4 regions of the Heyndrickxia faecalis genome follow, and region 4 is predicted to be linked to each of the others. Evidence: riboswitches for the same ligand, from Rfam matches in the RefSeq annotation. Region 4 holds a riboswitch; each other region holds the start of a gene.
What was found. Region 4 has a riboswitch for thiamine pyrophosphate ahead of ABR335_RS14010 (MTH1187 family thiamine-binding protein). Riboswitches for the same ligand answer to the same signal wherever they lie in the genome.

Region 1: it holds a riboswitch for thiamine pyrophosphate, as region 4 does, so the genes downstream of both, ABR335_RS09805 (3-oxoacyl-ACP reductase) here and ABR335_RS14010 (MTH1187 family thiamine-binding protein) in region 4, are expected to answer to the same signal.
Region 2: it holds a riboswitch for thiamine pyrophosphate, as region 4 does, so the genes downstream of both, ABR335_RS09755 (ABC transporter permease) here and ABR335_RS14010 (MTH1187 family thiamine-binding protein) in region 4, are expected to answer to the same signal.
Region 3: it holds a riboswitch for thiamine pyrophosphate, as region 4 does, so the genes downstream of both, thiT (energy-coupled thiamine transporter ThiT) here and ABR335_RS14010 (MTH1187 family thiamine-binding protein) in region 4, are expected to answer to the same signal.

The regions. Positions count from the first base shown of each region.
Region 1 is NZ_CP158453.1:2,010,197-2,017,545, reverse strand. It holds gene ABR335_RS09820 (GNAT family N-acetyltransferase) at 1-499, shown strand, start outside; gene ABR335_RS09815 (GNAT family N-acetyltransferase) at 499-993, shown strand; gene ABR335_RS09810 (GNAT family N-acetyltransferase) at 990-1,415, shown strand; TPP riboswitch at 1,463-1,574, shown strand; gene ABR335_RS09805 (3-oxoacyl-ACP reductase) at 1,642-2,403, shown strand; gene thiM (hydroxyethylthiazole kinase) at 2,416-3,228, shown strand; gene thiD (bifunctional hydroxymethylpyrimidine kinase/phosphomethylpyrimidine kinase) at 3,234-4,040, shown strand; gene thiE (thiamine phosphate synthase) at 4,037-4,681, shown strand; gene ABR335_RS09785 (YkyB family protein) at 4,974-5,570, shown strand; gene ABR335_RS09780 (MOSC domain-containing protein) at 5,688-6,344, shown strand; rRNA gene ABR335_RS09775 (16S ribosomal RNA) at 6,724-7,349, shown strand, end outside.
Region 2 is NZ_CP158453.1:1,999,858-2,007,586, reverse strand. It holds rRNA gene ABR335_RS09770 (23S ribosomal RNA) at 1-1,570, shown strand, start outside; rRNA gene rrf (5S ribosomal RNA) at 1,787-1,902, shown strand; partial or broken gene ABR335_RS09760 (IS4 family transposase) at 2,198-3,552, shown strand; TPP riboswitch at 3,912-4,023, shown strand; gene ABR335_RS09755 (ABC transporter permease) at 4,270-5,034, shown strand; gene ABR335_RS09750 (ABC transporter substrate-binding protein) at 5,046-6,035, shown strand; gene ABR335_RS09745 (VOC family protein) at 6,358-6,756, opposite strand; gene ABR335_RS09740 (phosphosulfolactate synthase) at 6,740-7,525, opposite strand; gene ABR335_RS09735 (2-phosphosulfolactate phosphatase) at 7,518-7,729, opposite strand, start outside.
Region 3 is NZ_CP158453.1:2,105,944-2,113,672, forward strand. It holds gene ABR335_RS10280 (DNA topoisomerase III) at 1-955, opposite strand, end outside; gene ABR335_RS10285 (3D domain-containing protein) at 1,191-1,985, opposite strand; gene ABR335_RS10290 (FAD-dependent oxidoreductase) at 2,199-3,728, opposite strand; gene ABR335_RS10295 (CBS domain-containing protein) at 3,796-4,257, opposite strand; gene ABR335_RS10300 (MBL fold metallo-hydrolase) at 4,335-5,189, opposite strand; gene thiT (energy-coupled thiamine transporter ThiT) at 5,386-5,976, opposite strand; TPP riboswitch at 6,025-6,125, opposite strand; gene ABR335_RS10310 (SOS response-associated peptidase) at 6,183-6,857, opposite strand; gene ABR335_RS10315 (rhodanese-related sulfurtransferase) at 7,238-7,729, opposite strand, start outside.
Region 4 is NZ_CP158453.1:2,895,653-2,903,381, forward strand. It holds gene thrB (homoserine kinase) at 1-34, shown strand, start outside; gene ABR335_RS13995 (ABC transporter ATP-binding protein) at 66-815, opposite strand; gene ABR335_RS14000 (ABC transporter substrate-binding protein) at 812-1,810, opposite strand; gene ABR335_RS14005 (ABC transporter permease) at 1,807-2,604, opposite strand; gene ABR335_RS14010 (MTH1187 family thiamine-binding protein) at 2,555-2,878, opposite strand; TPP riboswitch at 2,960-3,062, opposite strand; gene ABR335_RS14015 (amidase) at 3,600-5,087, opposite strand; gene ABR335_RS14020 (general stress protein) at 5,211-5,687, shown strand; gene prpB (methylisocitrate lyase) at 5,850-6,776, opposite strand; gene prpD (2-methylcitrate dehydratase) at 6,792-7,729, opposite strand, start outside.

The DNA.
Region 1 (7,349 bases), 890 kb from region 4:
GGCAGTTTTGGAAGCAAAAAATGCGTTAAACATCCGGCGGCTGGGCGGCAAGGAAAAACTTCCGATGGATTTACTGCTCCTTGCCGACCCGTCACGCGAAATGGTGATGGCTTATGCCAACCGCGGAGAATGCTATGTGGCGGAAATTGAAGAAAAGGTGATCGGCGTTTACATCCTGCTACCGGCGAGGCCGGGAATCGTGGAATTGGCGAATGTGGCGGTTGCAAAAGAACATCAAGGGAAAGGCTTTGGAAAACGGCTTGTGCTGGATGCCATCCGGAGGGCAGGAAAAAGAGGATTTAAAACGATCGAAGTAGGCACCGGCAATTCCAGCATCAGCCAGCTGGCCTTGTATCAAAAATGCGGTTTCCGGATCTCCGGGGTGGACAGAGGCTTTTTCGTCAGGCATTATGCTGAAACGATATATGAAAACGGGATTCGCTGCCGGGATATGGTACGGTTATCCCTCGATTTGGTAGAAACGACATGCAAGGGGTAATGGAATTGGAACTGGTCTTTTACAATGATGATTTCAAGCAGCAATTGGACAACTATACAATAACGGATGATCAGCTCCGTTTCACCGGCCATCCGGATGAAGCCATTGCCCTTGCAAAAGATGATCCGGAACGGCACCCTGTTGTTGCAATCCGGCATGGCAGGATCACAAACTTTTTTGTGCTCCATGAAAAAAATGGCGCCAGGCCATATACAAATCATCCGCATGCCATATTGCTGCGGACGTTTTCAACCGATTTCCACCAGCAGGGAAAAGGATACGCCAGGCAATGTTTAAAACAGCTGCCCCATTTTGTCCGTACCCATTTTCTGGAAATAGAGCAGATGGTTCTTGGGGTGAATACGGAAAATGTTGCTGCCCAAAATTTGTACAGACAAGCCGGGTTTGTGGATGAAGGGGGCAGGATGTTTGGAAAAAAAGGCGAATTGATTATTATGCATTACCATTTAGGCAAAGAAGGGATATACAGATGAAAATAAAAGAACTTGCAAACCGGGAAGAGTGGAAAGCAGCGTTTCCGGTGATGAAACAGCTGCGTAAACATTTGGACGAAGAACACTATCTCCAGCTGGTGGAAGAGGCGGCAGAAAAATCGGATTACAAGATGGCCGCAGTAATAGATGACGGAAACATTGTGGCGGTAACCGGCTATATGCCGATGATTACCTTGTACAACGGGCGGTTTATTTGGGTATGCGACCTGGTGACGGATGAAGCGCACAGATCAAAAGGGTACGGCGCCAGGCTTTTGGCGCATGTGGAAAAACAGGCCGGCGAAAACGGATACGGCATTGTATCCCTGTCATCCGGCCTGCAGAGAAAAGACGCACACCGGTTTTATGAAGAAAAAATGGATTATGATAAAGTCAGTTATGTTTTTTTAAAAAGATTGTAAACTTTACATCTTTGTTGGAAAGGGATATAATAGCTAAAAATAATCTTTCAAACTACTAGGGGTGCCCGGATCTGGCGGGCTGAGAGAAAAACCGGCGTTTTTCAACCCTTTGGACCTGATCCGGATCATACCGGCGTAGGAAAGTAGGAATTTGTAAAAAAATTTCTTGCTGATAAAGTCAGGTCTTTTCGGGCCTGGCTTTTTTGCATGGAAAGGGGTGGGACAAATGAAACTCGATGAGCAGGTGGTTGCCGTCACCGGCGGAAGCAGGGGGTTAGGCAAAGCAGTTGTAAAAGCTTTTGCAAGAGAAGGGGCGGGCGTTGTCATCAACTATTTTGAGAGTGAGGGGAAGGCAAAGGATCTTCAGAATATTTTAGGAGAAAAAGCGGTTGCCCTGAAGGCGGATGTAAGGGATCCGGCGCAGGTAAGAAAGATGTTCCGGCAGGCCGAAGCTTATTTTTCCAGGCCTGTCACGACAATTGTAAATAATGCCCTCGTGCATTTCCGCTTTGATCCGGAATCCCGGCACGATGCTTCCCGAATTTCGTGGGAGGAATACAGCTTGCAGATGGAAGGTGCGGTTCGCGGCGCATTAAATACCATACAGGCCGGCCTTGCGGAAATGAAACGGCTGCATTTCGGCAGGGTGATCAATATTGGCACAAACCTGTTTCAAAATCCGGTTGTCGCCTACCATGATTACAATACGAGCAAGGCAGCGCTCCTCGGCTTCACCCGGAGCATGGCGAAAGATCTGGGGCAATATGGCATTACCGTTAATATGGTATCCGGCGGCCTTCTGAAAACGACGGATGCAAGTGCAGCCACATCTGAAGCGGTTTTTCAATTGATTCAGGAAACTACTCCGCTGCAAAAGGTGACAGAACCGGAAGACGTTGCGGATGCCGTGTTGTTTTTTGCATCGCCATGGGCCAGGGCGGTAACCGGGCAAAACCTCGTCGTTGACGGCGGACTTGTAATGGATTAGGAGGGAATGAAAATGGAAAAGGAAAAACCAATTGAACTGCTTGAAAAAATCAGGGAAGCCAATCCGCTTATCCATAATATCACGAATATTGTGGTGGCTAATTTCACAGCAAACGGGCTCCTGGCACTTGGCGCATCTCCGGTAATGGCCGATGCGGTGGAAGAAGTTGCCGATATGGCGAAAGCGGCAAATGCGGTCGTGTTAAATATCGGCACTTTGAACGAAAAAGCCGTCGAAGCCATGATTTTGGCGGGAAAGTCTGCAAATGAAAATGGCGTTCCGGTCGTCCTCGATCCGGTAGCTGCCGGTTCAACCCGTTACCGGACAGAAACGGCAAAAAAATTGCTGAAAGAAATCCGCTTCACATCCATCAGGGGAAATGCCGGAGAAATCGCCAATCTGATCGGAATAGATGCCAAAGTTAAAGGCGTCGATGCAGGAGATACCAGCCTGGATACGGGCGAACTCGCTTTAAAAGCGGCAAAAACGCTTCATACTACGGTCGTGGTAAGTGGCAAGACGGATGCGGTGTCAAACGGTTCCGAACTCTATCTCGTACATAACGGCCACCCGCTTTTAACAAAAGTCACCGGGACAGGCTGCCTTTTGTCCGCAGTTTGCGGCGCCTTTCTCGCTGTTGAGGAAGATCCGGTTCAGGCATCCGTTTCGGCGCTTGCGATTTACGGCGCTGCTGCGGAAATCGCAAGAGAAAAAACAGGCGGGGATTTGCCGGGCAGTTTTCAAATGGCGTTTTTAGACCAGCTGGCAGAAATAGGAGCTGAAGAAATCCAAAAATATGCCTCTTTTGAAAAGAAAGAAGGGTGAACATCATGAAAAAAGCACTCACGATTGCCGGTTCTGATTCCGGGGGCGGTGCCGGCATCCAGGCGGACTTGAAAACATTTCAGGAATTGGAAGTATACGGCATGTCCGTGATTACCGCGGTGACAGCGCAAAATACACGCGGCGTCCAGGGGGTATTTCCGCTCGGACCCGAAGCCGTCTCCCGCCAATTGGAGTCCATTGCCGGAGATATGGGGACGGATGCGCTAAAAACCGGCATGTTGTTTGATTCCGGCATCATCGAAGTGGCCGCGGAAAAAATCAAAACCTACCGCTGGGAAAAACTCGTTGTGGACCCGGTGATCATTGCAAAAGGCGGGGAAACCCTTTTGCAAAAGGAAGCGGTTCAAGCCTTAAAAAGCAAGCTGCTTCCGCTCGCCTTCATTGTGACGCCGAATCTTCCGGAAGCAGCGGAACTGGCAGGAATGCCCATCCGCAATGCCGGGGATCGGAAGGAAGCGGCACGCATCATTGCGGATTGCGGTCCCCGGTATTGTCTCATTAAAGGCGGACATCATGAGTCTTCCCCGGTTTCGAGCGACTTGCTTTTTGACGGGGTGAATTTTTACGAATATACAGCGAAAAGGTACGCAACAAAAAATACGCACGGCACCGGCTGTACGTTTTCTTCGGCGATTACGGCGGAATTGGCAAAAGGCGCGGATATATTTGCTGCAGTGTCGACAGCAAAAGCATTCATTTCCGCCGCGATCGAAGACGGCATTCAAATTGGACACGGGCACGGGCCGACAAACCATTGGGCGTACCAAAAAAGGAGAATGAATAACCGATGACAGCCGAATATTTGCGTGGCGCATTGAAACTGTATTTTATTATGGGCAGCCCGAACTGCACGCTGCCGCCGGAACAAGTGCTGGAAAAGGCCATCAGGGGCGGCGTCACCCTTTTTCAATTCCGTGAAAAAGGGAATGGTGCACGAAAAGGCGAAGAAAAGAAAGCGCTTGGTGAAAAATTGAAGTGGATATGCCAAAAAAACGGGATTCCTTTTCTTGTAAATGATGATATTGCACTTGCGTTGGAACTGGATGCTGATGGTGTGCATGTCGGGCAGGAAGATGAACCGCTGGCATCCGTACGAGAAAAGTTGGGGGATAAGATCATCGGCGTCTCGGCCTATACGTTGGAGGAAGCCAGGCAGGCAGCAAACGGAGGCGCGGATTATCTTGGCGTCGGCCCAATTTTTCCGACGAAATCGAAAGAAGATGCGAAAGAAGCGAAAGGCACAGCCGTCATTCGCGAAATCCGCCAAAATGGCATCCGGATTCCAATTGTCGGAATTGGCGGCATAGGGCCGGGCAATGCAAAAAGCGTCATAGAAGCGGGCGCAGACGGCGTTTCCGTCATTTCTGCGATCGCAGGCGCGGAAGATGCAGAAGCGGCAGCTGTCCTGTTGAAAAGGGAGCTCGCTTTATAATGAAGGCGTAAAGCCCCCTGCGCCTTTTGACAGTTTAAAAATGGAATCAAGATAAGCCGGGTGTAGGAGCCTGGCTTTTTTGGTGCCAAGCAGGCTGAATGGCGGTGAATTTTTTGCGAGAATTTTTCAATATCTTGGTTGATAAAACGTTTGTTCTTGTGATAAAATACAAACAAACATTCCGGTGGAAGGGAAGGTGAGGGCTGTTAAAACCAGATAACCTCTCATCATTTGTTGTTTTTTGTGCTGGCAAGGCGCAGAGAATGGTTTATGCGAATAAGGGGGAGAGGCAGTGGAAAATTACAGAAAATGGGAGGATGTACCGGAAAATCTGAAAACAAAAACACAGCTGAAAGCATTAAAACGGAAGCCTGTCGGGGAACCCAAAGCGATGAAAATCGGCTATCGCGGAAAAAAATATCCTTTGTACGATATAAACGAAACACAGGTCGTGAAACAAAGACAAACGGATATATCCAAACTCGAAATGACGATTCATAACATCGCTGAATCTCTATATATTATCAACAAGTCAGCTAAAAAAAGCAGGGATACAAAAAAGATAAACTATTTTGACAGGAATTATGGTGTGGTCAACAGAGCAAAAACACGGCAATTAAAACTGTATGCATTAAAAGATGCTGTCCTCCGCAAGTTGCTTGATGAAAATAAGGCTGAAATGATCGGCTATCATACTCAGAATGGAAAGAAATTGCTGCTCATTCAGCTGGAAGACTACACCTTTCATTTACCGGCAGAACAAGGCCAGACGAAATGTTTGAAGCACCTGGGCGAAATTGCTATTATTCCGGCAGCGGCAACAAGAAAAGTTACGCTAAAATATAATGAAGCGGTAAAACTTTTAGAAACCTTTTTGCAAAAGGATTGAAAACAGCGAATCCGGAAAGTCAAACGGGAGACATGCGGGATTTTCTTAAAATGTTTTTCAAAGTTTACGCAAATGATGGTAAAATTTAGATAGCAATTTGGGAAAGGAGCAGGCATGATGGCGGACGGTGTTGTTGTTTCGGTAAATACAGGCAAACCAAAGGCGCTTGCCTATAAACAGAAAGTGGTGCAGAGTGGCATTTTTAAAACACCACAGGAAGGCCCGGTATATCTGGCAAAAGAAAATTTCGAAGGGGACAAGCAGGCGGACCTTGTGCATCATGGCGGAGCGGATAAAGCAGTCTGCGTGTATGTTGGTGATCATTTTCCGGTATGGGGGAAGAAATTTAACCGGACTTTTGAGCCGGGGGCATTTGGCGAAAATATTACGCTCTCGGGATGTTCGGAAGCAGATATCCATATCGGCGATGTTTTTCAAATGGGGGAAGCGGTTGTGCAGGTATCACAGCCGCGGGAGCCTTGCTATAAAATTGCTGCGAAACACGGATTGGACAGTTTTCCTGCCGATATTGTGGAAACTGGCTGGTCCGGCTTCTATATGCGTGTGCTCGAAGAAGGTTTTGTCCGGAAAAATGACAGCTTTATCCTCCTTGAAAAAGGGGAAAAACAGCTTTCCATCCTGCATATCAATAACATCAGATACCATGATAGAACAAATTTTGATGCGATAGAAGAAATTTTAAGTGTAAAGGTGCTTGCCAGTGACTGGCAAAAACCATTCCGGAAATTATGGCTGAAAAAAGGGAATGGATAAAAGAAACGGCTGCTGTGACAGGAGTACTGCGGTTCCCTGAAAACGACCTGTACGTATGTAACAGAGGAAGCTCAATGCTGTTCCGCCATCTTAACTTGTAGCATAGATCCCTGTTTCTTCATTATATTAAGGAGCAGGGATCTTAAAAAAAGATGGAAAACATTACCTTGCTCTATCTTATTGACTTAAGTTACGGATAAATGTTATGATAAATGAGCTGACCCGTTAGGTGGATAAACAACGGGGTTAAAAAAAGATGTTGACAGCGAATTGATATTTTGATATAATAATTAAGTCACTGTTAAGAACAGCAAAGATTGTTCCTTGAAAACTGGACAAAACGAAATGTCAAATTCTTTTTGAACTTTTATCAAACATCTTTACTGAGAGTTTGATCCTGGCTCAGGACGAACGCTGGCGGCGTGCCTAATACATGCAAGTCGTGCGGGCCTTTTAAAAGCTTGCTTTTAAAAGGCTAGCGGCGGACGGGTGAGTAACACGTGGGCAACCTGCCTGTAAGATCGGGATAACGCCGGGAAACCGGGGCTAATACCGGATAGTTTTTTTCTCCGCATGGAGGAAAAAGGAAAGGCGGCTTCGGCTGCCACTTACAGATGGGCCCGCGGCGCATTAGCTAGTTGGCGGGGTAATGGCCCACCAAGGCAACGATGCGTAGCCGACCTGAGAGGGTGATCGGCCACATTGGGACTGAGACACGGCCCAAACTCCTACGGGAGGCAGCAGTAGGGAATCTTCCGCAATGGACGAAAGTCTGACGGAGCAACGCCGCGTGAGTGAAGAAGGCCTTCGGGTCGTAAAACTCTGTTGCCGGGGAAGAACAAGTGCCGTTCAAACAGGGCGGCGCCTTGACGGTACCCGGCCAGAAAGCCACGGCTAACTACGTGCCAGCAGCCGCGGTAATACGTAGGTGGCAAGCGTTGTCCGGAATTATTGGGCGTAAAGCGCGCGCAGGCGGCTTCTTAAGTCTGATGTGAAATCTTGCGG
Region 2 (7,729 bases), 900 kb from region 4:
AAGGCTCGTCCGCTCAGGGTTAGTCGGGGCCTAAGCCGAGGCCGAAAGGCGTAGGCGATGGACAACAGGTTGATATTCCTGTACCGCCTCTTCACCGTTTGAACGATGGGGGGACGCAGGAGGATAGGGCAAGCGCGACACTGGTTGATCGCGTCCAAGCAGTTAGGCCGGTGCGGAGGCAAATCCTTCGCGCCAAGGCGGAGCTGTGATGGCGAGGGAAATTAAAGTACCGAAGTTCCTGATTCCACACTGCCAAGAAAAGCCTCTAGTGAGGTGAAAGGCGCCCGTACCGCAAACCGACACAGGTAGGCGAGGAGAGAATCCTAAGGTGAGCGAGAGAACTCTCGTTAAGGAACTCGGCAAAATGACCCCGTAACTTCGGGAGAAGGGGTGCTTTTTGGGGTGTATGCCCCGGGAAGCCGCAGTGAATAGGCCCAGGCGACTGTTTAGCAAAAACACAGGTCTCTGCGAAGCCGCAAGGCGAAGTATAGGGGCTGACACCTGCCCGGTGCTGGAAGGTTAAGGAGAGGGGTTAGCCGCAAGGCGAAGCTCTGAACTGAAGCCCCAGTAAACGGCGGCCGTAACTATAACGGTCCTAAGGTAGCGAAATTCCTTGTCAGGTAAGTTCTGACCCGCACGAAAGGTGTAACGATCTGGGCACTGTCTCAACGAGAGACTCGGTGAAATTATAGTACCTGTGAAGATGCAGGTTACCCGCGACAGGACGGAAAGACCCCATGGAGCTTTACTGCAGCCTGATATTGAATTTTGGTACAGCTTGTACAGGATAGGTAGGAGCCTTGGAAACCGGAGCGCCAGCTTCGGCGGAGGCATCGGTGGGATACTACCCTGGCTGTATTGAAATTCTAACCCGCACCCCTTACCGGGGTGGGAGACAGTGTCAGGCAGGCAGTTTGACTGGGGCGGTCGCCTCCTAAAAGGTAACGGAGGCGCCCAAAGGTTCCCTCAGAATGGTTGGAAATCATTCGCAGAGTGTAAAGGCATAAGGGAGCTTGACTGCGAGACTTACAAGTCGGGCAGGGACGAAAGTCGGGCTTAGTGATCCGGTGGTTCCGCATGGAAGGGCCATCGCTCAACGGATAAAAGCTACCCTGGGGATAACAGGCTGATCTCCCCCAAGAGTCCACATCGACGGGGAGGTTTGGCACCTCGATGTCGGCTCATCGCATCCTGGGGCTGTAGTCGGTCCCAAGGGTTGGGCTGTTCGCCCATTAAAGCGGTACGCGAGCTGGGTTCAGAACGTCGTGAGACAGTTCGGTCCCTATCCGTCGCGGGCGTAGGAAATTTGAGAGGAGCTGTCCTTAGTACGAGAGGACCGGGATGGACGCACCGCTGGTGTACCAGTTGTCTTGCCAAAGGCATCGCTGGGTAGCTATGTGCGGAAGGGATAAGTGCTGAAAGCATCTAAGCATGAAGCCCCCCTCAAGATGAGATTTCCCACAGTTTTAACTGGTAAGATCCCTGAAAGATGATCAGGTTGATAGGTCCGGGGTGGAAGCGCGGCGACGCGTGCAGCTGACGGATACTAATCGATCGAGGACTTAACCAAATAGAAAAGCGAAGGTGCCTTGTTTAGCCCCGACAAGCGAATGTTCTGACCGGCATGGAGCCGTCTTTTGGCTCCGTGACGGGCAGGTTATTCGACCTCGAGGGGCTAGGCACCGGAGCTAGACAATTTTCAAAGTTAGAAACCAAAGCTATTCTCCGTTTACAGTTTTTTCTCCCATCCGGTTTTCAGGGAACACATCCCAAAATAAAATACAGGTCCGGTGATGATGGCGGAAAGGCCACACCCGAATACATCCCGAACTCGGAAGTTAAGCTTTCCAGCGCCGATGGTAGTTGGGGGTTTCCCCCTGCGAGAGTAGGACGTTGCCGGGCCAAAGTAAGCCGCAGATTATAATCTGCGGCTTTTTAATTATGATTCATCGTCTTGTTAAACAAAAATGAAGTGTGCGGTAGGGGAACTTTACAAAAAATAGTAATCAAGTTTCCCAAACCCGCTTTAATTAGAAACAGGTTTGGGCTTTATAGATTATCGTCTAAAACTTGAAACACTAAAATTCATTCTCATTACTTGTCTTACAAGGGTTTAGAGCAAAAATAAAAGCATGAACACTGGAAACTCGGTATAATTGAAGTGCTAACTAGCAATTAATCGAGGAGTGTTCATGTTATGAAAATTATAACACAAAACGACCATCAATCTCTTGAAATTTTATCTTCAATCGAAGCATTTTTTTGCGTTTCCGCTTATCTCAAATTGCGAAGGTTTCAAACGCTGTAAAGACAAAAGGTGTTCCATTTCAAACACTGTTCTGTTATTTGATCAGTACACTTTTCTCAAACAGATCTGCATACCGTGATTATTTGAAGCATCAAGATCAGCTCGGATTCTCAGATAAGACTTTCCGTAATCTACTGAATAACGGCAAAATCAATTGGCAAAAGTTCTTGGTTTTGCTCTGCCGCCGTATCATTGTGTTCATCGAACCCTTGACCGAACCAACACGCCGGAATGTATTCATTGTGGATGATTCCATGTATGAGCGAGCCAGCGCAAAGCACGTTGAACTTGCGGCGTTTCAGTTTGACCATGCGAAACACAAACATACCCGTGGCTTTCGGTTTCTTCAACTCGGTTGGAGTGACGGCAATACATTCCTTCCTGTTAACTTTTCCTTGCTTTCTGGCAAGAATCAAGTGTGCAGCCCAAAATCCATTGACGGCCGTACATTTTCAGGAAAGCGTAAGATTCAGGCACAGCGCAAAGCAACCAATGTAGTGTTGGAATTGATATCATCAACCTTGTCTCAAGGAGTGAATGCTTCCTACGTCTTGTTTGATTCCTGGTTTTCTAGCCCTAAGATGTTTCATCAGTTGCGTGAAATGGGACTTCATGGAGTAGCCATGGTGAAACGTTCTAAGAAAGTTTATTACCAATTCAACGATGGACTGATGGATGTGAAAACGGTCTTTAACACCCAGAAGAAACGTCGCGGACGTTCACGCTATCTGTTATCCATTCTTGTTGAAGCAGTAGACGGGGAAACGTCGGTGCCAGTCAAACTCGTTTATATCCGCAACCGCAATAAACGAAATGATTACCTTGTCTTGGCGACAACGGACACCCGGCTCTCTGAAGATGAAGTTATTCAGCTTTACGGAAAGCGCTGGTCGATTGAAGTATACTTCAAGATGTGTAAACAGTACCCCCTCCTGGCAAAATATCAAGGATTGTCTTATGACGGTATCTTTGCACATACCGCTCTTGTCGCAATTGGTTACTCAATCCTTGCAGTCCAACACCGTGAACAGGTAGATGATCGGACCCTGGGTGAGTTGTTTTATCTCATGGTTGATGAACTTACTGACATCACCTTCGCAGAAGCGATTCAACAATGATTGATTTATTTAGAGAAGCCTTTAAGGATGAGTATATCCTTTGTGAAGAAGTACTAAATACTACTTTGAGCAATTTAAAAAAAGTTACATGTCAGCTATCAAAAACACCTAATTAAAGCAGCTTAGCTCTAAATTAGACGGGATAACCGCAGTGGCGACAAGGAGTTTGCACGATTTTCGTACTTTCAAGTTTTAGTTATTAATATCATGGCCTGGGAATCGGAAATTTGCAAGGCCAGTATCATGGTACAAAAAACGATCAGGCCCATTTTTAAAACGGGAAAGCCGGAGAGAAAGCGGAATCCTTCAGTTAGCGCGAACTTTTCCCGATGTTCAGGATCTCTTTTTACCGGGGCCTGTAATGTTGGCGCCTTTATTCCAAACAGCAGGAGGGCAGAAAGGGAAGAAAGAAAATTGAATTAAAAAAAGCTTGCACTACTTTACACAGGCAAATAGAAAGCCTATAATGGAAAAAAGTGAATATTTCAGACTACTAGGGGTGCCCGGATTGGCGGGCTGAGAGAAAAACATTTGGTTTTTCAACCCTTTGGACCTGATCCGGATCATGCCGGCGTAGGAAAGTAGGGATTTTGGGAAATTTTCTTGCTTATTAAAGTCAGGTCTTTTACAGGCCTGGCTTTTTTCTGTTGGAAGGGAGGGAAAATAGCTGCTTTTAGGGCGGTAACCGGAAAAACCCCGTCAATGACGACGGGCAGGAAGAAATAAAAACAAAAAGTAGGTGGAAGATTGCTATAGCAGGAAAAAATTCAAATGGTTGAACGGGCTTTGGAACGGTTTGCAGCTTGTACATATTGGAAGTTCGGATGAAAGGAGGTTTCCTAAATGAAGTGGCGAAAATGGCTGGGGGATTACGGACTTTTTTGCGTTACGATGCTGGTCTTGATAGCCGGCTGGCAGTGGGTCATACAGAAAGGGGTGATCCCGTCTTTCATTTTGCCGTCCCCTACCCAAATCTATGCATCTTTCATAGAAAATCACAGGCAACTAATAAATGTGCATTTGCCTGCGACAGTGGAGGAAGTCGGCATCGGTTTTCTTTTATCTGTTGCGGGTGGAGTGATGATCGGTGTCATCATGTATGTCTCCAAAACGGCTGAAAAAATCTTTTATCCGTTTCTTGTTATTTCGCAAACGATCCCGCTTGTCGCCGTATCACCTGTTTTTATGATGTGGTTCGGCTATTCAGTTTGGAGCAAGGTAGCGATTATTGTGTTAACGGCTATCTTTCCGATTGTAATCAGCACTTTTGACGGATTAAAAACCGTCGATCCCGCCTATCTGAATTTGTTTCGGACAATGGGCGCCAGCCGTTGGGATATTTTCCGAAAACTTTCTGTCCCGATGGCCCTTCCCCAATTTTTATCCGGCTTGAAATTATCGGTTGTATATTGTGTCAGCGGGGCAGCGATCGGAGAGTGGCTTGGCGCAACTGCGGGGCTTGGCTTTTTTAGCAAGCGAATGTCTGGGTATTTGCAGTCGGGCGCTGTTTTTTCGGCCGTTTTTCTTTTGGCTGCACTCGGCATGGGATTATTTTTGCTTATTTATGGGATGGAAAAAAGCTTATTGAAAAACAGAACAAAAATTTAGGGGGATTTTCAATGAAGAAACGATGGGTAATGGTCGCTGTACTGGCGTGTATGCTAGGTGCCTGCAGCAATCATTCGCAGCAAGCAACGAAACATGCGCAAAAAGTAACGATCATGCTGGATTGGTATCCAAATGCGGTTCATTCTTTTCTTTATGTAGCCAAGGAAAAAGGCTATTTTAAAGCGCAGGGCCTTGATGTCAGCATCAAAATGCCTTCTGACACAAATGACCCGTTAAAACTTGCGGCTGCGAATCGAATTGATATTGCATTAAGTTATCAACCCCAAGTGTTAATCGCGCGCGATGAGAATATTCCGGTCCAATCTTTTGGCACCGTCGTCCGCCATACGCTGAACCGTGTGATGGTGCCAGCTTCAAGTGGTATCCGCTCACCGAAAGACCTGGCGGGCAAAACGGTCGGCTATTCTTCCATTCCGCTGGAAGAAGCAGTCGTTCGGACAATGGTCAAAGCAGACGGGGGCGATCCGGACAAGGTGAAAACAGTGGATGTTGGCTATGATTTAATCCCTGCTCTGACAGCCCGTAAAACTGATGCGATCGTCGGCGGTTTTGTTAATCATGAACAGTTGCTGCTGGAAAAGGAAGGCGTACCCGTTAGAGCATTCAATCCGGCAAAATACGGTGTTCCGGATTATGCCGAACTCGTTTTCATCGCAAACGAAAATAAGCTGAAACAGCAGCCAGACATTTTTAAAAAATTTCTTGCTGCTGCCGAAAAAGGCCAGCAATATGTCAAAAAACATCCGGAAAAGGCGCTTGCCATTTTGTTAAAACATGAAGATGCCTCTTCACCGCTGGATAAAAATGTGGAAACGAAGAGCCTGCACATTTTGCTGCCGCTGATGAGCGAAAAAAATAAAACGATTGCCGATCAGGGCCTGAAAAAATGGCAAGACGTTTCGGATTGGCTGTACCAGACAAAGATCACAAAAACACATGTCAATGCCGCAAAAGCTTTTGTCCATTTAGAAAATAAATAAGGAGCATTCTGGAAGCCAAATCGCTTTGGCTTCCGCCAGCATGGGATCACAAAACCGGGTGGCGGAACATGCAGAGTATGTTATTCGCTTCAAGCGCTGCATGTTCCTGCGGGAAGCCGCAAAAAAACCGCAGCTGTATGCCTGCGGTTTGCATGTTAAGCCTAAAAAGGGCCTCCGGGGCTTTGCCATCCTGCTGAACATAACGATCAAACGTCTCGGGCCAGGAAAAAACGCTTATCGCCTGGCCCAAATGGCAAAGCATGCGATGCGGCTCTTTCCGGAAAAAGCCGCATCGCATGCTTTGAGCAATGAATGGGACTGGTTAATACACCATGCTTTCATCGTGGTAATATTTAAATTCGAGCAAGTTGTTGGAGGGATCTTGGAGGAAAAATGTCCAATGTTCCTCTTGCCTGCCCCCAAACCGGACCATTTTCTCCTGGAAAAATGCCAAGCGGTTTTTCTTTGCGGATTGGAGGGTTTCCTCAAATGCTGCTTTATCCAAAAAAGTAATGCCGAAATGGCGGGGATACATTTTCGGGTTGGGGTCTATTTTTTCAGGGCTCAGATGGCAGACAACCTGGTCCCCGAAAAAATTGAAAGTGACCCGGTCATCATACCGGCGCGCCACCTTACAGCCTAATTTCTGATAGAAATCGGCTGTTTCATCAAGATCTTTGCACGGGATCGCCAAATGAAAAATTTTATCCGTTTTTCTCATGGGAATCTCCTCCAATAAAAAAAGTATCTGATCGCAAACCGAGCCTTAATGTTTCAAGCGCAAGGGCATCCGAAAAAGGGATGTTGGCCAGATTGGCATCCGGGCCGAGCTGTTGGATAAAAAAAGCCTGGAGCTGCTTGTTGGGCGCTTCGAAAATGAAAGCATCGCGGGGAATCCCGGAGTCCAGGATGGCCGCAAACATCTCCTCCCGTATTTCCCCGTCCCCGTTGCAAATGCCGCTCGTGCCGCTTTCCCTTGCCTCTGTCATCACTTTATATGCGCCTGCTTCTAAATCTTGACTAATCGATTCCAGCCATAACGCCGGCGTGTCGGCTATTGATTTGGCAGTATCTTTTGAGCCAACTTCACTTAACACTTTAAACTCCTTTGAAAATTCCGCAATATAATGGCACTTTTCCGGATTGGACAGCGGCAGGGTGCCATTTGAGATTTCAACATATTCGCATGCAAACCGCCGGCAGTATTGAACGTACCGATCCGTCTTTCCCTGGCTGGCAAACTTTTCAAATAAAGTGCCGCCGAAAAAGAAGGCAATGACGTTTTGCCTCAGGTGATCTATTTTTTCTTCCAAATGGCGCGAAACCACCGATGTTCCCCAGCCGAATTTGACGAAATCAATATAAGGGGCTGCACTGTTCATGGTATCTTTAAAAAAGTTCAGCGGAATGCCATTGTCAATTAAGATGGTGATTCCGCAATCCCGCGGTTTCTCATTGCGTAAAGGCAGTGTCAAACCATGGTCATTCATCTTCAACCCTCACGATCGTTGGAAATTCTCCTGTTGGATCAATTTTCATAACAAACCCGCAGTCTGTTTCGTTGCTGCAAAATTCCAGGTCAGCCGGGTTAAATGCAGGCTGGCCGGGATCAAGAAATTTCTTTGCAACACTGGCATTTACAATCTCCTTGATCACTGATTCCGGCTTTATCGTGCCGGAGCCGGTAAGGATGC
Region 3 (7,729 bases), 790 kb from region 4:
TCCCTTTTTGGTAGAGGGATTGGACAAGATCAAGCGTTTTTTTCGGCGGAAATTGAAAAGCCCTGTTCGCGGCTGCCTGCAAAGATGACAAGTTAAACAACAACGGAGGCTGGAATTCCTTTTTTTCTTTTTTCAATTCTGCAACTTCCGCCGGTTTTTGGCGGCAAAATGCGGCAATCCGTGCTGCCATGGCCGGGTCATTCAAACGCGATTCGCCATCTTTCACCCATTTGCCTTCGTATTGTTTGTCATCAAATTGAAACATTGCGGTGACTTCCCAAAACGGTTCGGGCTTGAAATGTTCAATTTCCAGCTCCCTTTTTACGATTAAAGCGAGCGTAGGTGTCTGGACGCGACCGACCGAAAAGACATCGCGCATGCCTTTTTGCCTTAAAAGCAGGCTGTAGACACGGGAGGCGTTCATGCCAACCAGCCAGTCTGCACAGGCGCGGGCGTATGCTTCATCATACAAAGGGCGGGTGTCTTCATCATGTAATAAATGGCGGAACCCTTCCCGGATCGACTGCGGGGTTAAAGACGAGATCCACAGACGCCGCAGCGGTTTTTTGGCGCCGCACAAATGAAGGATGTTGCGGATGATCAGTTCCCCTTCACGGCCGGCATCGCCTGCATGAATAATATTTGTCACACGCGCGTCTTTCACCAGTTTTTTGACGATTTGAAATTGCTTGTATTTTGACTTTGCTACTTCATATTTGAATGTTTCCGGGAGGATCGGCAGCGTTTCCAGTTTCCACTGCTTCCAGGCGGGATTGTAATGTTCCGGCGGGGCGAGCTGGGTTAAATGGCCGATCGCCCATGTGCAGAAAGCGCCTTCCGGGAAGATCTCATTCGGGCGGATTTCAATATACCCCTCCCGTTTCACATGCGGAAAAACCGAGCAAAGGGTGCGCCCCTGGTCAGGTTTTTCAGCGATGATCAAAGGAAAAGACAAACAGATCACTCCTTTCTTTTTCTAGCTCTACTTTACAATGTTTTTCACACGCTGCCAAGAAAAAATAAACGCCCGGCCGGGTAAATCCTTTTCCACTGGATTTACCCGGCCGGGCGGTGTTTCAAAATGCGGTATTTCCCCCATCGTTCATTGTCACTTCCTGAATGGTTGTTTTCTGTTTTGCTGTGCCTGTTGAATGTTTCGGGTGCAAGTAACGGATCAATCCGTACGCCTGTTAATCCAGTACGGTGATTTGGATCGTACGGCGCCCCCAGTTGGCGGCTTTTCCTGAATCCGGGACGAGGACATCGATACGGTTTCCTTTGATGGCTCCGCCCGTATCGCCTGCAACAGCGGTCCCGTAACCTTCGACATATACTTTTGAACCGAGCGGAATTACATTCGGATCGACGGCAATCACTTTTGCATTCGGATTATTTTTAACATTGATGCCTGTCGCTGTAACGCCGGAGCAGCCCGGATCATTGGCTGTATAAGCGGTCGCGGTGACGGTCATCGTTTTTCCCTGCGGTTTTGGAGCCGCCTCTTTGGAAGATTCCACGTGCACGGTCGGCTTTTTCACGTCCACTTTTGCATTTTCCGTGTTTGTTTGCGGCTGGACGGAAACTTCCGCTGCACGTTCTTTTACTGTCACTTTGCTGTTCGGATTGGAACGAATCACGATTTGATCATGCGGGAAAATGACATCCGATGACAGATCGTTCCATTCTTTTATTTGTTCAACCGGCACGCCGTATTTTTTCGAGATATCCGACAGCGTGTCACCGGCTTTAATGACATAAACGTTTTTCGGGGAAATGGTTAACTTTTGTGAAGGATAAATCATTTCGGTGGAAAGTTGGTTATTTTGTTTTAATGTTTTAACGGATGTATTGTATTTTTGAGAGATCCCCCAAAGTGTATCCCCCGGTTTTACGGTATAAGTATCCGGCGCTGCGGCTTGTGCATTGACAGCCATTACGCTTGTGATTGTCACCGCAGCTGCAAGTGCTGATACTGCTTTTTTCATAAATTGTAACCTCCTCTTTTTGCCGGCTTTTGTGCCAACACCGTAAATCCTAACACACGGATTTAACAGGCGGATAACGGCAAAATGTTGATTTGGTTACACAAAAACGCTTCTTTGTAATCCCGTGAAAAATTTGTAACATAGGCATAAAGTCACGAATTCGCGCATAGAAGCAGAAAAACACCGTCGAATTGCGGCGGTGTTTGCAGCACTTTAGTCCTGTTGATCGATTTTTTTCAGCGGTTCTTTCGCCGGCCCTTCTACCACTTCGCCTGTACAAGCAAACCGCGAACCGTGGCACGGGCAGTCCCATGTGCGGTCTCCCGAGTTCCATTTCACTTCACAGCCCATATGGGTACATGTCGTATCAAGCAGATAGATGTTCCCGTCCTGGTCTTTGTAGGCGCCTGCCCGCTTTCCATTGATACGGACAACGGCCCCTTCGTCATTTTTTAACGCATCTAAAGATTGATTCCGCATGTCAAGTTTTCCTTTGACGAGCTGCCCGGCAACGTCGGTATTCGCAGAGATGAATTTTTTGACCATCGGATCCGCTTCAAAACGCTGCGGGGAAAAGATATCGGCATAAGGGTTCTCTTTTTGCATAATCCGGTCCCGCATCAGCATGGCGGCGAGATGGGTGCCGGTCATCCCCCACTTGCGGAATCCGGTTGCGACCATGACCCTTTCTTCATTTTTGGTAATGGGGCCGATATAAGGGATTTTATCCAATGTGGTCATATCCTGGGCTGACCAGCGGCAGCAGAATGCCCCGATTCCGAATGTTTCTTCTGCAAACTTCTGCAATGCTTCATAGTGGCAGATCTCCGGTTCCCCGTGGCCGGTTTTATGGTTCTCTCCGCCGACCAAAAGCAGTTTTTCCCCGGCTCCTTCCGCTTCCCGGAATGAACGCGACGGCTGCTCCGCATTAATGTACATGCCGCCCGGAAAAGGTTTTACAGGTTTCACGGCAAGCAAGTACGAACGTTCCGGATACATTCTTGAGAAATACAAGCCTTTCGCATTGTAAAAAGGATAGTGTGTACAGATGCAAATGTATTTGCACGTCATGGTATGCCCTTTTTCCGTTTTGATTTTTAATGGGCTGCCAAAATCGATATCTTTCGCAGTGGTTTGTTCAAAAATCGGGACATTTTTGTCCATTAAATATTCAATCAGTGCTTTTAAGTACGAAAGCGGATGGAACTGTGCCTGCCCGGCCATTTTCACCGCTTTTTTCCCGGGAATCCCGTCCGGCAGCGAACCGATCCATTCTCCCGGGATGCCGAGGGTTTCATACGCCTGCATTTCTTTTTCCAGTTTTTCAATATATGCATCGGAATTGGTATAGAGAAAGGCATCCTGCCGCGAAAAATCACAGCGGATCCCGTGCTTCAGGATCGTTTGTTCAATGAACGATGCAGCTGTTTCGTTTGCTTTGTAATAAAGGGATGCTTTTTCTTTTCCTATATGCTGGATCAATTCATCATAAATGAGCCCGTGCTGTGCGGTGATTTTTGCCGTCGTATGCCCGCTTGTGCCATTTGCAATGGATCCGGCATCAAACAGGATCGTTTTATACCCTTCGTTTGCCAGCAAATAGGTAGTTACAATCCCGGCCATTCCGGCACCCACAACGGCCACATCGGCTTCCATATCCTGCGTTAACGATGGAAATTGCGGCATCGTGACCGTTTTGCGCCACAACGGTTCAGGAGATTGCGGCATTGAAGTTCCGTTCATGATTTGACCTCCCCGAAAGACTGTTATGTATAGTCTTCCCCGGGGAGGCCGGTCTAAACATTGCGATTTAGCTGTTGAGCAATTTATCCGTAATCTGGCGCATGATATCGCCTCTTGAGATGACGCCGACAACACGCCCTGCCTGATTGACGACCGGAAGCTTTTTAAAATGGTGTTTTGCCAGAATCCTGAGCGCATTTTCAAAATCGTCTTCAGGCCTTACCGTATACAGTTCCCGCCGTTTCATAATCTTTTCCACCGGGAAGTCCAGGCTGTGCACCAATTTTTCATTAAAGTCTTCCTGCTCATTTACCACGATCGTAATATAAAAATCGTAAACGGTCCGTGCCTTTGGCTGCAAAAAGCGGATGACATCCCCGTCGCTGATCATACCGAGCAGCTTTCCTTCCGCGTCCACGACCGGTACGCCGCCGATCCGGTGGTGGGCAAGCACCTTTAACAGTTCCCGGATCGTTGTCTCTTTTTTTACCGTAATAACATCCCGGATCATAAAATCTTTGACTTCCAATTTTCTCGCCCCTTTATATCCATCCATTTACAAATTATTGTAAACCTTTGCGGGGAAGGAAGCAATGAACAAACCGCCTATTGTGTGCCATCTACGTATTTCCCGTGATCCGGGAGCGCGATTTCATCAAATCTGGATGCAAGGTCCTCAAGCCCTTTCCTCAAGCCGGAGCCAGACATCGGGATCCCGTGGCCGCAAACAGCAGTTTCCGGCTTTAAAGCAGCTAATTTTTCAACTGAGCGTTTGGCCGCTTTCCAGTCATTTGTAAAATAGCGCGGTGGCCCGTTTACTTCCTGCCTTTGCACCAGCACTTTCCAAAATTCATCCTGCCTGACGGTGATAAATGCGTCCCCCGTGATCAACACGCTGTCTGCTCCCCTGAAGAACGACACATGCCCTCTCGAATGGCCGGGCGTATGGATCCATTTCCAGCCCGGCAAAAATGGGACCGTCCCGTCTTCGGGAAGGGGCTGGACAGCATGGCCAAGATCAACCGGTTCATTCGGATAAATCATGGAAATCTTCGCCAGCAGGCCGCCTTCAACGGACGGATCGGGATCCGGATACGTTTCACGCCCGGTTAAATAGGGCAACTCCAATCGATGTGCAAAAACCGGCACGTCCCACTTTTCCAATAATGGCGCAATCGCTCCGACATGGTCAAAATGGCCGTGCGTCAGTAAAACCGCTTTTGGTTTTGCCTTTTCCCCGAAGCGTGCCCGCACGGCTGAAAATATCGCTTCGGCAGAACCCGGCATGCCGGCATCCACGAGAACAAATGCATCGGTTCCGGCCCTGCCGATCAGGCACACATTGACAATTTGGATGGTAAGGCAATAGAGATCCGGCAGCAATTCTCTGCCTGTTCCGCTTTCAATCGAAGTCATCGGGATGACCCGGTGGCCAAACGGGTGATGAATGTCTTTGTCCATAAAATCCCCTTTCTTTCATTTTCCTTCTATTTATCTTTTCCCGTTTCTCGAAAGCATTACCCGTAGCCTCCTATCATCAACCGAAAAAGCAGTAAAAACCGGACTGCCGGCTTTACAAGGCGCCTGTTACCATGAAGCCTCTTTCCTTCAGCGAAAACGGCAAGGCGCAGTTGGCCTTGCCGTTTTCAAGTTGCTTTTATGCCGCATGCCTGTGCGGATTGCGGTATTTTGTCAGCAGCTGCGGGGCGGCATTCAAGAGAATCGCCGCAACAGCTGCGCATAAAATCGCATTCCCAATCATCGTGCCGCCATTCATGATGAGAGAATAGAGAAACGCCGACTGTCCTTTAGGCGCATAGGAACCCCAAAAAATCACGCCGGCTACGAAATGCCAGAAATAGCGGGCAAAACTTCCGGTAAGAACGGAAAGGCATATCCAAAAAGTCATCGTGCCCTTTTTATAGTGACGACAGCTTCTTTCGACAAGCGGCCGGAAAAGCCCGGCAAACCCGATGAACGAAAAAGCGACCGGATATTCCATGATGCCCTGAAGCGGGTTAAGAATATCATTAGCATCACCGGTGACGATCTGCAGCAGGCTCCAAATAAATCCGGAAGCAACACTTGCTTTAAATCCCCAGCGAAAAGCGACCACAAAAATCGGCAGCATGGCAAACGACAGAGAAATCGCGGACGTCACCTTAATGGACGGCAATAAGTCCAACACGAGCGCGAACGCCGCAAAAATAGCCGCTTCAATCATAGCCTGTAAACTTAATTTGCCCATAAAAAAATCCCCCTTTTGGTATGCATGAACATAACGAACCATGGGAGGACAAAAGAAATTCCACATCCCTACGCCGGCATTAACCGGACAGGTTCAAAGGGTCAGAACATGGCGTTCACTCTCAGCTTAACGCTCCCCCTGTGGTTACGTTCATGAAATTGTCACCTTTATGATAAACTTTTTGCCACAACATTTCAACAAAAAATTTAATCTTTTGGCAATAACAGCTCCGGAAAATTGTTTTTCGGCGAATTGACGCGTTCAGATACGGCATACATTTCCATTAGGTCTGCATCATACTGCGAAAGGAGTGGCAACAGCCGGCCCGCCTCAGTGACCGATGTGTCCAGCCATTTTTCTTCATCTTCCCTGCGTAAAATCACCGGCATCCGGTCGTGAATTTTTGCCATCATCCTGTTCGCCTTTGTCGTTAAAATCGTGCAAGTAAAGACCGGATTCCCTTCCTGGTCCATCCATTTTTCCCAAAGCCCGGCCATCGCAAAAATGCCCCTGTTCTTAAGCCTGATCCGCATCGGCGCCCGGGTGCCGTCTTTTCGGTTCCACTCAAAAAAAGAATCGGCCGGAATGAGGCAGCGCCGCCTTTTCACTGCCTCCCGGAAACCCGGTTTCTGAAATACGGTTTCGCTTCTGGCATTGATCATCTTATGCCCGATTTTCGGATCTTTTGCCCAGGAAGGAATCAAGCCCCATTTTAAAAAACCGAGTCTGTACTGCCCATGGGCGCTGATCACGGCAGCCACCATTTGCGAAGGCGCGACATTATAACTTTTGGCATATTCACTGCTTGAAAAAGAAGCTTTGGCATGGAACCTTTCTTCCAATTCATTTACAGATGCCGTTAACGTGTACCTCCCGCACATCCAAATCCCGCCTTTCTTTCTATCCTGAAAATATTGCCCGCTGATTTTCATCCTCTGCCATACCGCGTATGAAGCGGCAAAGATGCCCATTTTTCCCCATTTTACACAAAAAACAGGCAGATAAAAAGGATTTGGCCCAGTTGCACCAAATCCTTTCTCTGTTCCGGAACGCACCGCTTGTTAACCCTGCCCCCGAGCTGGGATGTTTGCAGCAGTTCCCGGTTTTTCTTCTCTTTTTCACATTCCGCTCTTTAGGCCTTGTTTCTTTCAAGAAAATGCCGTTTCCGAAGCAAGGAATCGTTCCGGCAGGGAGCGAGCACGGTTTCCATGCCCTTTTTCACCATCCGCTTTCCGGATCGTAAGGTTAAAAGCCACACCGGTTACCGGTTTAACGCCGCGTCTTCTTCTTCGATCCGGCGCAGCCGTTCAGCCACTTCTTCCGGTGTAAGGCCGTGTTCTTTTACATATAAGTTATTTGGTACGGTGCGGCATTCATGCGAGCAACTCCGCATATATTTATGTTCATTTTCTTCCGAGCATAAAATTTGCTTGTTGCAGGCCGGGTTGGCGCAGTTGACATAACGTTCGCACGGTTCCCCCGTAAAATAATCCCGGCCGACAACGACATGTTCTTTTCGGTTGACCGGAACGGAAATCCGTTCGTCGAATACATACAGTTTGCCGTCCCACAGCTCGCCCTGCACTTCCGGATCCTTTCCGTATGTTACAATCCCGCCGTGCAGTTGGCCGACATCTTCAAACCCCTCTTCCAAAAGCCAGCCCGAAAATTTTTCACAACGGATGCCGCCTGTGCAATACGTCACAATTCTTTTGCCTTTTAATTGATCTTTATGTTCGCGCACCCATCCCGG
Region 4 (7,729 bases):
AAAATATGCGGCATCCAATATGCTGAACTTGTAAAAAAAGGTTTGGAGCATCTCCAAACCTTTTTTTATTTCCCCAAAAATGAGGCAAGTTCTCTTAACAGTTCATCTTTGTCTTTTTTCAACGCATCCGAAGAGAGCATCTCCCATTTCCGCGGGCGCGGCAAATGCACCTTCAATTCGTGGATGATGGCGGACGGCTGCTGTGACATGACAAAAACACGGTCCGATAGCAGCACGGCTTCATCGAGATCATGGGTAACCATAAGAATCGTCTGGTTTCCCTTCTCCCACGATTCAAGCAGCCAGCGGTGGACATCCATTTTTGTAAAAGCATCGAGCTTCCCGAACGGTTCGTCCAGCAGCATAACCGGTTTTTCGCATAAATACGTGCGCAAAAAACTGATCCGCTGCCGCATGCCGCCGGAGAGCGAGCCGGGATAGTGGCCGGCGTAATCCTCAAGGCCAAACTGCCGGAGCACCTCCATCCCCCGCAAAACCCGTTCCCGTTTCCGCATCCCTTTTATTTCAAGCGGCAGGACAATATTTTGCAGTGCCGTCCGCCAAGGCAGAAGCAAATCCTGCTGCGGCATGAAACCGGCGGCATCCTGAACCCCATCCGGTTTGCCGTCAAGCAGCACTTTGCCGCCATTCGCCTTTTCAATCCCGGCAATGATATTTAACAGCGTGCTTTTTCCGCATCCGCTCGGCCCGATAAAAGTACAGAATTCACCTTTCCGGATCGTTGCGGAAATGCCTTCCAGCACTTTTTTCCCGCCAAATGTTTTCGTAATACCTTCCAATTGCAAATACGTCATGGCCGGTTTGGAAGAAATTCGTTTGTGTAGGCAGCCTTGATGTTGATTTTTTTCTTAATGACTTTATGGTCATAAAGGAAGTCCATATAACGGCGCCACACTTCTTCCTTCTGTACCCCCCATTCCGCGGCATCGTCCTGGTACTTCGTGCTTAGCCACTTCTGGCTGGCGCGGACAAGCCCTTTATTTGTATCCGGCACGTCCTTAATCAGGATATCGGCGGACTGTTCCGGGTGCTTGATCGCAAATGTATAGCCTTGTGCCGTAGCCTTCATAAAAGATTTGACAAGGGTTTTATCCCCTTTGGCCAGTTTTTCGCTTGTAATGATGACCGGGCTGTAATAATCAAGCGCAGGGTCGAGATCTTTGACCATGATAAGATTCAGTTTTTTCCCGCTCCGCTCTGCCTGGATGCCGTCCCAGCCGTAATAAATCCATTCAAAATCCGCTTCACGCCCAATTGATTTGAAAAAATCCGTCTGGCCGAGCACAATATTTTTTACTTTGCTGTAGTCGGCGCCGTATTTTTCCATGACCGTTTTGATGACGGCTTCTTCAGACGGCGAACCCCAGCCGCCGTAACTTTTTCCTTCAAAGTCTTTCGGAGAAGTGATGTTGTCTTTTTTCAAAGAAGCAAAGCCGGAAGTATTGTGTTGGATGATCGCGGCAATGGACACAATCGGGATTCCTTCCGTCCTTGCCGTGGTGACATTTTCCTGATAGCTGACCCCGAAATCCGCTTTCCCGGAAGCCACCATTTGTTCAGCCGTAATATTGTCCCCCGGCTGGATGATTTTCACATCCAGGCCCTGCTTTTGAAAATAGTGCTTTGTTTTAGCTACATACAGGCCGGTATGATTGGTGTTCGGAAACCAGTCCAGCACAACCGTCACCTTTTGCAGCGCTTTTTGGCTGTTTTCTTTCTGCCCGCTGCCGGTGCATCCAGCAGCAAGCAGCAACATGGCCGCCTGCAAGATGATTAAAATTTTCTTCATTGATGATCTTCCTTTCGGTATACCCATGGTGCGGATAGCCTTTGCAAACATTCAACAGCGCCGTATAAAAGAAATGTGAGCCCAATGATGACAGCAGAGATGGCAAACAGGCGGGCCGTCATAAAAGATTTCGTCGCCCTTGTCAGCATGACGCCGAGCCCTTCGCTTGCGCCGAGCCACTCACCGATAATAGCGCCCATCACACTATATGTAACGGCAATTTTTAAACCGGAAAAAAAGTAAGGGAGCACAGCCGGAAATTTGACTTTCCGGTATAGCTGCCATTTTGAAGCATGCATGGTCTTTAACAGTTTCACCAGGTCATCATCCACCGTTTGAAACCCTTCCAGGATGCTCAATGCCAGCGGGAAAAAGCAGATTAAAATGACCACAATGATTTTGGACTGGAGCCCGAATCCGAACCAGACGATTAAAAGCGGCGCAATTGCCACAATCGGAATCGTTTGCGAAACGACCAAAAGCGGCCGGACCAGCATCCGGAAAACGGGAACCATATCCATAAAAACGGCAATTGCTGCGCCAATCACAATGGAAAAGGCTAGTCCGATCAATACTTCTTTTGCAGTTTGCCAAATATTGGGCCAAACCATCCATTGCAGGCTTTTCAATTCCTGCCATACTTCCGTCGGTTTTGGCAGCATCCATTCACTGATATGAAAGCCGGCCGTTACCCCTTGCCAGACGAAGAGCAAAAAAATGAGCCAGGCAGCCGTGAGCGCCGTGTTAACGAACCGGCTGCGGCGTTTGTTCGCGATATTTTGCAATTTTTTCATCCATTGTCACCCCGGTGCTTGGCCGGTAATGGATTTTGATCGATGTGAGGACATCAATCGCACCGGCTTGAACGCAAGCATCCTGCGCTTTTTTGATGATCTCAAGCAGCTCGTCAAGATCGCCTTCCATCGTCGTTTCCATTGCCCCGACTTCATAACGTACGCCGGCATTTTGGACGACTTCGATCGCGCGGTCGACGACACCGTATAAGTCATCACTTTTAATATGCGGAACAACTGAAAAAGAAACCGTTACTTGATTCGATTTTTCCATCAAATTCTCCTCCTTTTTTTCAAATAAAAAAGCTTTCATTGCATGCGCAAGAAAGCCTGTCCATCCAAAACATGCCGAAACATGCTTCAATATAAGACTCCCTACGCTGGCATTATCCAGATCAGGTGAAGGGTCGATGCAAAGCGGCATCCTCTCAGCCAAACCGGCTCCCCTGCTTTTTTTCCTTGTAATTTTATTGTAACATGAAAGTCATCCTTTTTGGCAAAAAATTTTCAAAAGGATGGGGCGGTGCACAAGCCGGCCTTTGCCTGCCTTGGTAAAGATTGGGGCGTTAAGATAGCGGGGATTTTTGACGGCCTTCCTTAACATAGAACGCCTCTACGTTAAGATAGCATGTCTTTTTTTCGGACTTCCTTAACATAGAGAGTTCTACGTTAAGATAGCGGAACTTTTTGCCGGCATTCCTCAACATAGAACGCCTCTACATTAAGAAAGCGGGCATTTTTTTCGAGCTTCCTTAACGTAGAACGCCTCTACGTTAAGGAAGCGGGACTTTTGGACAGCCTTCCTTAACGTAGGACGTCTCTACATTAAGAAAGCATGTCTTTTTGTCGAGCTTCCTTTCTATGTTAAGATAAATCCTGCTTTTTTCACCCTTCCTTAACATAGAACGCCCTACGTTAAGATAGCGGGGATTTTTGGTCTCCTTCCTTAACGTAGAGTTCCAACCCGTGCGTAAGTAACGCCGCTTATTCATGCTTTAAAGGCAAGGGTTTCCCTGCATGCCAACCCAAAGTTCCGACTGTTCGAGCGCATAAGCGACATCCAGCAGCCAATGTTCATTTCCTTTCGGCGCAACCAGCTGTACCCCTAAAGGAAGCCCGGCCGCTGTTACATGAACCGGCAGACTGATCGCCGGCTGCCCGGTTAAATTAGCGAGCTGCGTAAACGGGGAAAACGTTAAGCTCGGTTCAAACATGTCATAGACAAGTGCCTGCTGCTTTTCTTTTGGGAGTCCGGTAACGCCAAACAAGCGATCCCGCTCTTTCCCGGTTTGGGTAAGTTCCCCGATTTTTGGTGCCGGAAACGCGGTTGAAGGCGTGAGATACAGGTCATAAGTCTCATGGAAAGCAGCCATTTGTGCTGCGGCTTTATCCCACTCCGCAAGGCTCTTTGCGTATTCCGCCGCCGTGACATTTTTCCCGGCAGCATACAAGACCCATGAAACAGGCTCCATATCTTTTTCCGTAAGCGGGCGTCTAAGTGCGCTTTCCAAATCCGAAAGTTCCGCCGCCATTTCCCCGCAGTTCATTAAATAATAGTTTTCCATCAGCCGCCTGCCGTCAACACCGTTTTTGGCTTCTTCCACAAGATGGCCCTCCTGCTCCAGCCATTTTGCCGTTTTATAGACAGCCTGTTTTGCATCGCGGCTGACAGGCGTCCCGACCGGCGATTCAACCGAAAACGCGATCCGGTATTTTTTCGTTCCACTCCGCTCTAGTTCCTTTACATATCCCGGAAAAAGCGGCGTTTGAAAAGCAGCGGCGGGCTCTACCGTTTGTAGCACATCGAGGAGCGCTGCACTGTCTCTGACTGTTTTTGCCAGCACAAAGTCAATAGCCGCCCCTTGCCATTGCCGTCCACGGCCCGGCCCGACCGGTGTCCTTCCCCTTGTCGGCTTTAATCCTGTTAAACTTGTAAAAGAAGCTGGGATGCGGATCGATCCGCCGCCGTCACTTGCACCGGCAACCGGTACCATCCCGGAAGCCACCGCAGCCGCGGAACCACCGCTTGATCCGCCGGGTGAAAAATGGGGATTCCACGGATTGCGCGCCGGACCGTAAAGTTCAGGTTCCGTAATATTTTTAAATCCAAATTCCGGTACGTTTGTATGTCCGAGAATGATAAACCCCGCTTCCTTCAATTTTGCCGTAAAAAAAGCATCTTCTCTGGCACGGTTTTGCTGGAGCAGTTTTGATCCGGATGTGAGCAGCTCGCCCTTTACTGCCTGAGAAAGGTCTTTCAGCAAAATCGGCACGCCGGCAAATGGCTGCTCATCTGTACGGAGCGTGGCCGCTTCCTTTTTTGCTTTCTCAAACCGTGTCCGGATGACGGCATTTAAACGCCTGTTTGTTTTTTCAATCCGGGCCATTGCCGCCTCAAGCACTTCTTCCACACTTACTTCTTTTCGCTTTACGAGTCCGGCCAGCCCTGTTGCATCATACGATAGATATGCAGATTCTTCCATCTCTCTCCCTCCATTTAATTCTATATTGACTGAATTTTATGGAGATGTCAAAACCTATGAAACTCGTTTAACCCTTTTTATACCGGGTAAAAATGCACTATCACCATTAGGAGGCAGATAGAGATGGCAAAAGAAGTAGTTGGTATTTACACAACGTTGCAGGAAACGATTGACGTAGTAGACCGGTTGACCGCACAAGGATACAGCACTTCCAATATTTCTATTATTTCAAACGGGAATGATGGAACTTTATTGAAAAAGCAGACCGGCGCAAATGTGGACCACACCACCACTGTCCAGGATGAACAAAACAGCTCTGTCTGGGAGAAAATCAAAGGGTTCTTCAAGCCGGACTATTATGATGAAACGACAAGAAAACTGACCAATCTGGATCTCCCGCAGGACGAACTGGACCGCTATTCGACTGAAATTGATGCCGGACACTATCTTGTGCTCGTAGACAATGATGCTTCTACCCTCAATGAAACGGCCGCTCCCGGAACAGCCGATCCTGCCACAGAAGTTTCCGGCCAAACAACGGCATCCGGGTTGAAAAACGAATTTGGCGAAAACTACTCAACGTCGCAAGAAAAAAGGTAGATGTTCGCGAAAAAGTGCTGGATGTCGAAAAAAACCCTTACATTTAAAATTTTTGCCAAAACTGTCAGTATCTATTTTGCCTATTCAGCAAGCCCCAAATAGGCCGTCCGCTAAGTTTAAAAGGGCAAACCCGCGCGGAAAAGGCGGGTTTGCCCTTTTTCTTTACGTTGATGAGGAAGGATCAGGCGTAACAGGCAGAATCGTTTTAGCGATCGACTGGTCGAGCGCTTCAAATTCCTCTAAAGAAATCGTGCTGTAAAGCTCTTTTCTCGTCTGCATGTCGGAAAGGGCATTTTTTTGCGTGCCTTCGTTTTTGATTTTTTCAAACACCCTTTCATAAGCTTTTGCGGCAACGCGCAGCGAAGTAACCGGATAAATGACCATCGCGTATCCCATTTCCTGAAATTCTTCCGCCGTATAATACGGGGTTTTACCGAATTCGGTCATATTGGCAAGGAGCGGCGCTTTTATTTTTTGCGCAAACAGCCGGAATTCATCACGGGACTCGAGCGCTTCCGGAAAAATCGCATCCGCCCCCGCTTCCACATACGCCTCAGCTCGTGTCAAGGCGGAATCCAGCCCTTCAACGCCTCTTGCGTCCGTACGTGCGACAACTACGAGGTGCGGTGCCACACTTTTGAGCGCCCGGATTTTTTCGCGCATGTCGGATGTCTCCACAAGCTGTTTGCCGTTTAAATGCCCGCATTTTTTCGGAAGCTGCTGGTCTTCAATCTGAACAGCCGCAACCCCTGCTTCAACCATTTCGCGGGCGGTGCGGGCAACGTTCAGCACGCCGCCAAAGCCGGTGTCAATGTCAACAAGAACCGGTAAATCGGTGGCACGCACGAGATCACGTGCACGTTCCGCCATTTCCGTCGATGTGATCATGCCAAGATCCGGAATCCCTTTGCTCGCGGTATAGGCAGCGCCTGATAAATAAAGCGCCTCAAACCCTGTGTTTTTTGCAATGAGTGCCGCCATTGCATCATGCGCGCCGGGGATTTGCAAAATGCCTGGCGCCTGTATGCGTTCCTTAAACCGTTTGGCAAGCGCCTCCTGTGAAGACGGGTGATTGACAATCCAAACCATGGTGCAACGTCCTTTCTACAAGGTGAATAAATTGACGAATTCATGAACGGCCATTTTTTCAAGCGCTTCTCCCGCAAGGCAGGCTTCTTTGATCCTTTCCTGCTGCTTCGCGGAATAGTGGGTGGCGATATTATCCGAAAACTTGGTGATAATTTTCGGGATCGCTTCTTCCCTTCTGAAGCGGTGGCCAAGCGGATACTCGACTTCCACATTTTCAGTTGATGTGCCGTCTTCAAAAAAGACTTGTACGGCATTTGCGATGGAACGTTTATCCGGATCAAGGTAATCGATGCTGTATTGTTTGTTTTCAACAACGGTCATTTTTTCCCTCAACGCATCAATGCGCGGGTCAGCGGCGGCTGCATCTTCATAATCGTCCGCCGTAATATTGCCTTTGATCAGGCCGACTGCCGTCACATACTGGATGCAATGGTCGCGGTCAGCAGGGTTATAAAGCGGCCCTTTTTTATCAATGATGCGGATGGCAGATTCATGCGTTGTAATGGTAATATGCTTGATTTGATCCAGTTTCCCGGCGACAACCGGATGGAGTTTAACTGCGGCTTCTGCTGCCGTCTGTGCATGGAATTCTGCCGGATACGATACTTTAAATAAAACATTTTCCATCACATAGGAGCCGAGCGGGCGGGCCAGTTTCAGTTCTTTCCCTTTGAACATCACGTCCTGGAATCCCCACCCAGGTGCGGAAAGCGGCGTTTGATAGCCCATTTCCCCTTTCATCGCAATTAGCGCAAGCGCCACGCCCCTGCTGGTTGCATCGCCGGCCGCCCATGATTTGCGCGAACCGGTATTCGGCGCGTGCCGGTATGTGCGCAACGGGCCGTTATCAATCCAGGCGTGGGAAACGGCGTTCATGATTTCGTTTTTCCCTCCGCCGAGCATTTTTGTCGCAACAGCAGCTGTAGCCACTTTGACAAATAAAACATGGTCAA